3 regions of the Saccharococcus thermophilus genome follow, and region 1 is predicted to be linked to each of the others. Evidence: riboswitches for the same ligand, from Rfam matches in the RefSeq annotation. Region 1 holds a riboswitch; each other region holds the start of a gene.

Region 1 (3,283 bases):
CTTAAATTTTTGGAAGTTTTCGCGGAATTTTGCGGCCAGTTCTTTTGCTTTTTGTTCATATGCGTTTTTATCAGCCCAAGTATTTTGCGGCTGCAGCACTTCATCTGGCACTCCTGGAATATGAAGTGGAATGGCCAAGCCAAAAATAGGGTCTTTCACTGTTTCAACATTGTCCAGTTCTCCTTCGACAGCTGCTTGCACCATCGCACGGGTGTAGGCAAGCTTCATGCGGCTGCCGACTCCGTACTCCCCGCCGGTCCAACCAGTGTTGACAAGGAATACCCGCACGTTATGTTCCGTGATTTTTTTGCCGAGCATTTCCGCATAGCGCACGGCTGGAAGCGGCAAAAACGGAGCGCCAAAGCAAGTAGAGAATGTCGCTTGCGGAGAAGTGATTCCTCGTTCGGTGCCGGCGAGCTTGCTCGTATAGCCGCTTAAGAAATGGTACATTGCTTGTTCACGCGTCAGTTTGCTAATTGGCGGCAATACGCCAAACGCGTCTGCGGTTAAGAAAATAATCGTCGATGGGTGGCCGGCAATGCTTGGATCCACGATGTTGGCAATGGCCTGAATCGGGTAAGCCGCACGCGTATTTTCCGTTAATGTCGCATCATCGTAATTTGGTATTCTTGTATGCTCATCGATTACCACGTTTTCGAGCACCGCTCCGAACCCGATGGCGTCAAAGATTTGCGGTTCTTTTTCGCGGGATAGGTTAATGCATTTCGCATAACATCCGCCTTCGATATTAAAGATGCCGCGGTTTGACCAACCGTGTTCGTCATCACCGATTAAGCGGCGGTTTGGATCAGCGGAAAGCGTCGTTTTTCCTGTTCCCGACAGTCCGAAGAATAATGCAACGTCTCCTTCTTTGCCGACGTTGGCTGAGCAATGCATTGAAAGAATCCCTTGCTCTGGAAGCAAATAGTTCATCACCGAGAAAATCGATTTTTTCATTTCGCCGGCATATTCCGTTCCGCCGATTAACACGATGCGGCGCTCAAAAGAGATGATAATAAACGCTTCTGATCTTGTTCCGTCCACCGCCGGATCTGCTTTGAAATTTGGAGCAGAGATCACCGTAAATTGCGCTTCATGTGTTTGTAATTCCTCTGCGCTTGGGCGAATAAATAATTGATGGGCAAATAAATTATGCCAAGCGAATTCGTTAATCACTTGAATCGGCAAACGATATTTAGGATCAGCACCGGCAAATCCTTTAAAGACAAAAACTTCATCTTGTTTCATTAAATGATCAAGCACTTTATTATATAAATTTTCAAACACTTCTTCCGAAATCGGCTGGTTGACTGTTCCCCAATCGATTTTTGCTTTTGTCGATGCTTCTTCGACAATGTATTTATCCTTTGGCGAGCGGCCTGTATATTTTCCTGTCGTTACCGCCACCGCCCCAGTAGCTGTTAAGTGACCTTCCTTACGCTGCAGCACTTTTTCCACCAGCTGTGCTACCGATAAATTGTGAAATACGTTTGGTTTTTGCAATAATAAAGAAAGTTTATTGGTCATTTTTGCGATCCCCATTTTCAAAACCTACCTTTTTTTATTTAATAATCCTTATAAAATAGTATAACACATTTTTATTATTAGTCCATACTATTTGTGACGATTTCTTTTGTTTATTTTTCCTGTTTTTTTCATAAAAAATTCGCCGCATTTTGTTGACTTTTCGAGCTTCATTACGATATGATAAGTCATTGAACGGATACTCTTATCCCGAGTTGGCGGAGGGACAGGCCCAATGAAGCCCAGCAACCGTCACAACTGGAAACATGTGAAATGGTGCTAACCTGTGGCAAGGCGGTGTCCTTGAACGATAAGAGTGAAAGGAGCAATTACGATTGCAATGACCTTTCCTCACCGTTACAGGAAAGGTTTTTTTATATGAGAAAATGAAACAAGGGAAATGAGTACCGTATCGCCCCGCCGTTTACGGCATTATCATTTTCGATGTTTGATTATATAAAGAGGAGGAAAATGCCGAATGTCATCAAAAAGACGTTTATTTACTTCAGAGTCTGTAACAGAAGGCCATCCGGATAAAATTTGCGACCAAATTTCCGATGCAATTTTAGATGCGATCCTAGAAAAAGACCCGAACGCTCGCGTTGCCTGCGAAACGAGTGTGACAACAGGGCTCGTGCTCGTAAGCGGAGAAATTACGACATCAACATATGTCGACATTCCAAGAATCGTTCGCGATACGGTTCGCGAAATTGGCTATACGCGTGCTAAATTCGGTTTTGATGCGGATACATGCGCCGTGTTGACATCGATTGACGAGCAGTCGCCAGATATCGCGATGGGAGTCGATCGGGCGTTAGAAGCTCGTGAAGGTCAGATGACTGACGAGGAAATCGAAGCGATCGGCGCCGGTGACCAAGGGCTTATGTTTGGCTTTGCCTGCAATGAAACAGAAGAGTTAATGCCGCTTCCGATTTCATTGGCGCACCGTTTGGCACGCCGCTTGGCGGAAGTGCGTAAGGAAGATGTTTTGCCATATTTACGTCCAGACGGTAAGACACAAGTAACGGTGGAATATGATGAAAATGGCAAACCTGTTCGCGTCGATACGATTGTCGTGTCCGCGCAGCATCATCCAGAAGTTACGCAAGAACAAATTGAACGCGATATTAAAGAACATGTCATTAAGCCGGTAGTGCCAGCCGGGCTCATCGATGAAAATACGAAATATTTTATTAACCCAACAGGTCGCTTTGTTATCGGCGGGCCTCAAGGCGACGCGGGATTAACGGGACGGAAAATTATTGTGGACACATACGGCGGCTACGCACGTCACGGCGGCGGTGCGTTCTCCGGAAAAGATCCAACAAAAGTAGACCGTTCTGCTGCGTATGCGGCCCGTTATGTCGCGAAAAATATCGTGGCGGCAGGACTTGCCGATAAGTGTGAAGTGCAATTGGCCTATGCGATTGGGGTGGCAAGACCGGTCTCGATTTCGATTGACACATTTGGCACGGGAAAAGTATCCGAAGACATTTTAATCGAAGTCGTGCGCAACAACTTCGACCTGCGCCCGGCAGGAATTATTAAAATGTTGGATTTGCGCCGTCCGATTTACAAGCAAACGGCTGCTTACGGCCATTTTGGACGTACGGATATCGACCTGCCATGGGAGCGTACGGATAAAGCAGAAGCATTGAAAGAGCAAGCTTTTGCGTTAGCGAAGCAATAATAAAACAGAAAAGGGAGTTACATTCGTTTATGTAGCTCTCTCTTTTTTTTACGATAATAAAGTTTTTTT
Region 2 (3,283 bases), 850 kb from region 1:
GTCCCGTTTCATTAATTTGTGATGATGTATAAAAGTTTGTGTAAAGCATTTTGCTAGAACAAAAGAAAAAAGGTAGGGTATTCTCTGATTGGACCAAAAATCTTAGAGAAAGGAGTACCCTACCTATGTCTAAAAGAAGTATACCGAATGTCGACTGGGCAAATCAACTGGAAAGTGTCATTCGTCAGTTTGTGAAGGAAAAATTAGAGCTGATTATGCGGGAAGAAATCAAACATTTCCTCGAAATCGAACAGGCTGGAACGCCGAATATGAGAAACGGCTACTATCAGCGAAATCTAGATACGCAATATGGCCGGATTGAGGGTCTTTTGGTTCCAAGAGACCGAAACGGGGAATTTCAAACACAGTTGTTTGCCCCTTATCAACGCCACACCGGCTGGCTGGAGGAAGCCATCATTAGGATGTATCAAAGTGGCATGAGTACACGGGAAATTGGCAAGTTTATCGAACGAATTCTAGGAAATGCTTATTCTCCAGCGACGATCAGCCGTATTACCGATGTCGTGAAAGAAGACATCGAGAAATGGCACCATCGTCCACTATCCAAACGTTATTCTGTCTTATATTTGGACGGCTTGTACGTGAAACTTCGCCGCGATACGGTAGAGAAAGAAGTCATTTATGTGGTGTTAGGAGTGAATGAAGAAGGGTATCGAGAAATTCTGGATTTCTTCGTGGGAGGACAAGAAAGCGCCTATGGATGGCAGGAAATTCTTCAACACCTCTACCAAAGAGGCGTCAAGGAAGTGCTTCTTGGCGTCTTCGATGGCCTTCCGGGGCTGGAGGAAGCCTTTAAGGCGGTGTATCCGAAAGCCGATGTGCAGCGCTGTGTCGTGCACAAAGTCCGCAACACCCTCAGCCGTGTTCGGAAAAAAGACCAATTCGAAGTGGCCGAGGATCTCAAGCTGATTTATCGCGCGCCGAATAAGGAGATGGCGTTACAAATGTTTCAACAGTTTGAGTCGAAATGGTCCAGCAAATATCCAAGAGAAGTTCAGTCTTGGGCCAATGAGTTGGATGTCCTCCTTACATTTATGGATTATCCAAGCAGTATTCGAAGTGTGATTTACACGACGAATGTCATCGAACGAACGATCAAAGAGATTCGGAAACGTCTAAAGCCGATGAACAGTTTGAGCAGTTTAGAAGCCGCGGAAAAAGTCGTGTATTTGACCATCCAAGATTTTAATGAGAAATGGGCAGGGCGAAAGTTAAGAGGATTTGCCGAAGCGCAGGAAGCTCTTCAACGAATGTTTGAAGAACGTTATTGTTAACCAAATATTGTAAATAAACAAAATAGGAGGATTCTCCCTTTCCACACAAGAGACTGAATATTCAGTCTCTCGTGTGGAGGAAATATCCCCCCTCTATTCTAAATCCATTTCAGAGATACCCTATCTATCTTACATTACACAAAATTCTTGACGGTACCTAATTTGTTCTCCATGAAAAAGGAAAACACCTGCAAAAAAACTTTTTCGCGGTATAACAATGATGTAAGCGCTGTCTTACCTATCATCACCAAAACCAATATTGACAATCGGCTTTCTTGGAATTATGATGAATGTAAAAATTGCATACAACAAACCGCTTATCAAGAGTGACCGAGGGAACAGGCCCAATGACGTCCGGCAACCTCCCTTTTAGGGAACGGTGCCAATTCCTGCAGAATGGCTTTCATTCTGAAAGATAAGTCGGGTATTTACATACCGATGCCTCTTTCTGAATGAAAGGGGCGTTTTTATTTTCCAGCTCCAGGAAAAGCAAAGAAGCAAAAATTCTTACATACATAGTTTTTCACAATTACATAAAACTCCGCAAATAGATCGGGAGGGAAGAAGTGATGATCGAAATAAAAAATGTAACAAAAATTTATTCCACGAAAAAAAAGCAAGTCGTCGGCGTCGACAACGTATCCTTAACCATTCAAGACGGGGAGATCTTTGGAATTATCGGCTATAGCGGTGCCGGCAAAAGCACGTTGTTGCGCTGTTTAAATCTTTTGGAACGCCCGACATCTGGCCAAGTCATCATCGATGGTGTCGATTTAACAACGTTGAATGACAAACAGCTGCGGCAGGCCCGCTTAAAAATCGGAATGATTTTTCAACACTTTTATCTTGTCAGCTCCAAAACTGTGTTTGAAAATGTCGCATTTGCCTTAAAAGCGGCAAAAAAGCCAAAAGAAGAAATTGAAAAAAGAGTCAATGAATTGCTTGAAATGGTCGGGCTTTCCGATAAGCGGGATGCGTACCCTTCCCAGCTAAGCGGCGGGCAAAAGCAGCGGGTTGGCATCGCGCGGGCGCTTGCCAACGACCCGACCGTCCTCTTGTGCGACGAAGCAACATCGGCGCTAGACCCAAGTACAACAAAATCGATTTTGACGCTGTTGAAAAAAATCAACCGTGAACTTGGCATTACGATTGTGCTGATTACACATGAAATGGAAGTGGTCAAAGATATATGCGACCGCGTCGCTGTCATGCAAAACGGGAAAATCATCGAATTAGGTACCGTATATGACATTTTTACAAATCCGAAAGAAGAATTAACAAAGTCCTTTATCAACAGTATATTGCGGTTTGAACTCCCTGATCATCTGCTGCAGAAGCGGACAGGAACGATTGTCAAAATCCAGTTCAAAGGGAAGACAGCCGAGGAAGCAATCGTTTCTGATATGCTACAAACCTTTAAAGTAAAATGCAATATTTTGCATGGAAAAATCGAGTATATTCAAGAGATGCCGCTCGGAATCTTTGTCATGGAGCTGATCGGCGAACCGGAAGAAATCGAGCGGGCCATTCACTACATTTCGCAAAGAACGAACGGATTGGAAGTGATTGCACATGCTGCTTGATGCGTTAATTGATTTAATTCCCGAACTGAACAAAGCGTTTTTAGAGACGATTTATATGGTGGCAATTTCCCTTTTCGTCGCGATCCTTGCCGGTTTGCCGCTCGGAATTCTCTTATTCGTCACCGACCGCGGTCTGTTTTTGGAGAACACAGTGGTCAAATCCGTCCTTGGCTTTATCGTCAATATGATTCGCTCGATACCGTTTGTCATCTTGCTCGTCGGGCTGTTGCCGCTTACGAAACTGATTACCGGAACAACGATCGGACCTACTGCTGCGTCCGTATCTTTGTCGGTCGCTGCCGTTCCGTTTTTTGCAAGAATTGTAGAAACATCGTTGCGAGAAATCGAAAAAGGGGTGATCGAAGCAGCGGTTGCCGTCGGAGCGACACCTTGGATGATTATCAA
Region 3 (3,283 bases), 280 kb from region 1:
AGATGGAAACGATCGACCGTTTCTTCAAAATGAACGTCTTGCATTCGCAATTGTCCGTACACATCCGCATACTCCGCGCTTGGCAAATCACGGCCAATAGTAATATGAGGGACAAATACAAATTCTGGCTTATCGGCAAAGATTCCACTGTGGAGACGTTCATGGAGGCGCTGCAACGTTTCATTTGGTTCTACCTTCAAATAAATGACATTGCTTGCCGGATAAAACGAGCTGAATTTCGTCACTTTTAACGGGATGACATCCGTTTCCGCGGCAATTTTGCGCAGTTCTTTCACCATTTCTCCAATTTGCTGGCCATCTGCCTCAAAAGGGTCTTTCAACGTAACATGCGGCGGGATGAGGGAGTAATGGCTATCGTAACGCTTCCTATAGGAATTGGCAAAATCCTGTATTCGTTTCGAAGGAAATAAAGCAATACCATATTTCATAAAAAATCCCTCCTTATGATAAGTAGTACTTAATTATAACAAAATTCCGAAAAGTACGGTAGTGTTTACGAAGAAAGGAGATAAGCGATGGCACGCGGAACGTCAGGCTGCCAATACGTCCATGCATGACCACCATCAAATTCGCTGTATTCATACAAAAATCCTTTTTGGATAAATGCTTCACGTGCCTTTCGGTTTGGAGTGATAAAATCGCGCACGTTTCCGTCCGTCGTTTTTACCGCTGTTTCGTTTGTCCCTACCGAATGATAAATTTGCAATAATGATGGCTCGGAAAATTGCCGGATTTTTGCGATGATGCCTTCGTCTATATATGGCGACTGCATCGCAATTTTTCCAAATGTATGCGGATACAACAGTCCTGCCATCAAGGATACCGTGCCGCCGAGCGAATCGCCAATAAGCGCGCGCCCTTTTCCAATTTGGTACGTAGGAAACGTTTGATCTAAAAACGGAACAAGCTCATGGGCCAAAAAGCGTAAATACTGGCTGTTTTTCTTTCCGTTTGGATGGTATTTCTCATAGCGGTCCTTCACATCATGATACGGAATTCCGATGACAATGGTGTGATCAATCTCGCCGTTTTCCATCAGCTGCTCGATTACACTTTTTATTTTTCCATACATAAAATAATCTTTTCCATCCTGCGCAATTAAAAGAGAATATTTATGAAGCGGAGAAAAGGTGCTTGGCAAATATGCAAGCAGTGTTACTTCTTCTTCGAGCTCATTGCTGTAAATCGTATAGTCATGCATCGTTCCTTTTTGTGTCGCCATGATGTGTCCTCCAAAAAATAGCGATTCATCTGTTATTGTAACATATTTTTGCTAAAACATGTTAATAAACGCCGCCGAATTGTGCGGGTTTTTAAAAAGATAAACGATTTTTTGCTGTTTTTGTCAAAAAACTGTTTCAGCAAAATATGTACTGCAATCAGTTAGAACATATGAAAAACATAATGAGTTTTTCCGGCGTTATAAAAATTACTTGCAAAATTATTATGAATGGGTTAAATTTTTAGATAATAAAAAATGAATATCGGCAAGATGCGTTCTTATCGAGAGAAGCGGAGGGAACTGGCCCTGTGAAGCTTCAGCAACCAGCCAAGTATTGGCCAGGTGCTAAATCCAGCGAATTGAGTTTTCAATTCGGCAGATAAGAAGAAGCACTGACAAACGTATGGAAAAGTCTTCTTCTTAGAAGACTTTTTTTATTTTACAAAAGAGGGAGAGAGATAAATGGAGAAACTCGAGACATTGTTAGCGCAAATCGGAAACCGAAGCGAAACGGTAACAGGGACGGTCAATCCGCCTGTCTATTTTTCGACGGCATACCGTCATGAAGGAATTGGACAGTCGACGGGGTTTGACTACATCCGTACCGGCAACCCGACGCGCAAAATCGTCGAAGAAGCGATCGCCAAGCTCGAGGGCGGCGATCAAGGCTATGCGTTCAGCTCCGGCATGGCCGCAATTCAAACGGTGTTGGCGCTGTTTGAAAGCGGTGATGAATTTTTAGTTTCCGCCGACCTTTACGGAGGTACATATCGCTTGTTTGAACGCGGCTGGCGAAAATATGGTTTGTCTTTTCATTATGTAGATTTTCGCGACATACGATTAGTAGAGAACACGATTACCGAAAAAACGAAGGCGATTTTTTTGGAAACGCCGACCAATCCGCTCATGCAGGAAACCGATATCGCAGAAGTAGCGAAGCTGGCGAAAAAATACGATTTGCTTCTTATTGTCGATAATACGTTTTATACCCCGGTTCTGCAACGTCCGCTTGAACAGGGGGCCGATATTGTCATTCATAGCGCAACGAAATATTTGGGCGGCCATAACGATGTATTAGCTGGTCTTGTCGTGGCAAAGGGAGAGGAGCTTTGTCAACGCTTGGCGGAGTATCATAACGCGATCGGCGCCGTGCTTTCGCCGTTTGATTCGTGGCTGCTCATCCGCGGCATGAAGACGTTGGCGCTTCGGATTCGCCAGCATGAGGAAAACGCGAAACGAATCAGCGAGTTTTTAGCATCTCACGAAGATATTACCGATGTATTATACCCAGGAAGAGGCGGCATGTTATCGTTCCGCTTGCGTGAGGAAAAATGGGTCAACCGCTTTTTGCAAAGCTTGCGCTTAATTACGTTCGCCGAAAGTTTAGGAGGAGTGGAAAGCTTTATTACGTATCCGGCGACGCAAACGCATGCCGATATTCCAGAAGAAATCCGCATCGCCAACGGCGTCTGTAACCGGCTGCTGCGCTTTTCCGTCGGCATCGAACATGTCGAAGATTTAATCACCGACTTAGCGCAAGCGCTGAAAAACATGAAAGAGGTGTAAGAGGATGGAACAACAAGTTTCCTTTCAAACCAAACTGCTTCATAACAAATGGAAAATCGATCGGCAAACAGGGGCAGTAAGCGTGCCGATTCAGCATGCTTCAACGTTCCATCAATTCGATTTTGACACATTTGGCAAGTATGATTACAGCCGCTCTGGCAACCCGACGCGCGAGGCGCTCGAAGAAACGATCGCCGAACTAGAAGGAGGCGTGCGCGGCTTCGCTTTTTCCTCCGGGATGGCGGCGATTTCGACTGCGTTTCTTCTGCTATCCAAAGGTGACCATGTGCTCGTGACCGAAGATGTTTATGGCGGCACGTATCGCATAATCACCGAAGTGTTAAGCCGTTTCGGCATTGAATATACGTTTGTGGATATGACCGATTTGCATGAAGTTGCTACCCATATTCGTCCAAATACAAAAGTGATCTATGTCGAAACGCCGTCCAACCCGCTCTTAAAAGTAACCGATAT

Evidence for each region. Region 1 has a riboswitch for S-adenosylmethionine ahead of metK (methionine adenosyltransferase). Riboswitches for the same ligand answer to the same signal wherever they lie in the genome.
Region 2: linked by a shared signal. The riboswitch ahead of BDD39_RS07415 (methionine ABC transporter ATP-binding protein) and the one ahead of metK (methionine adenosyltransferase) in region 1 are both predicted to bind S-adenosylmethionine.
Region 3: linked by a shared signal. The riboswitch ahead of BDD39_RS13285 (methionine biosynthesis PLP-dependent protein) and the one ahead of metK (methionine adenosyltransferase) in region 1 are both predicted to bind S-adenosylmethionine.

What each region holds. Positions count from the first base shown of each region.
Region 1 covers NZ_JAASRS010000001.1:2,284,370-2,287,652, reverse strand. Annotated here, with positions in the region: gene pckA (phosphoenolpyruvate carboxykinase (ATP)) at 1-1,542, opposite strand, end outside; SAM riboswitch class I at 1,727-1,841, shown strand; gene metK (methionine adenosyltransferase) at 2,003-3,214, shown strand.
Region 2 covers NZ_JAASRS010000001.1:1,432,544-1,435,826, forward strand. Annotated here, with positions in the region: gene BDD39_RS07410 (IS256 family transposase) at 126-1,295, shown strand; SAM riboswitch class I at 1,610-1,717, shown strand; gene BDD39_RS07415 (methionine ABC transporter ATP-binding protein) at 1,865-2,878, shown strand; gene BDD39_RS07420 (methionine ABC transporter permease) at 2,868-3,283, shown strand, end outside.
Region 3 covers NZ_JAASRS010000001.1:2,563,964-2,567,246, reverse strand. Annotated here, with positions in the region: gene BDD39_RS13295 (YjcG family protein) at 1-449, opposite strand, end outside; gene BDD39_RS13290 (alpha/beta hydrolase) at 515-1,243, opposite strand; SAM riboswitch class I at 1,519-1,629, shown strand; gene BDD39_RS13285 (methionine biosynthesis PLP-dependent protein) at 1,706-2,809, shown strand; gene metC (cystathionine beta-lyase) at 2,814-3,283, shown strand, end outside.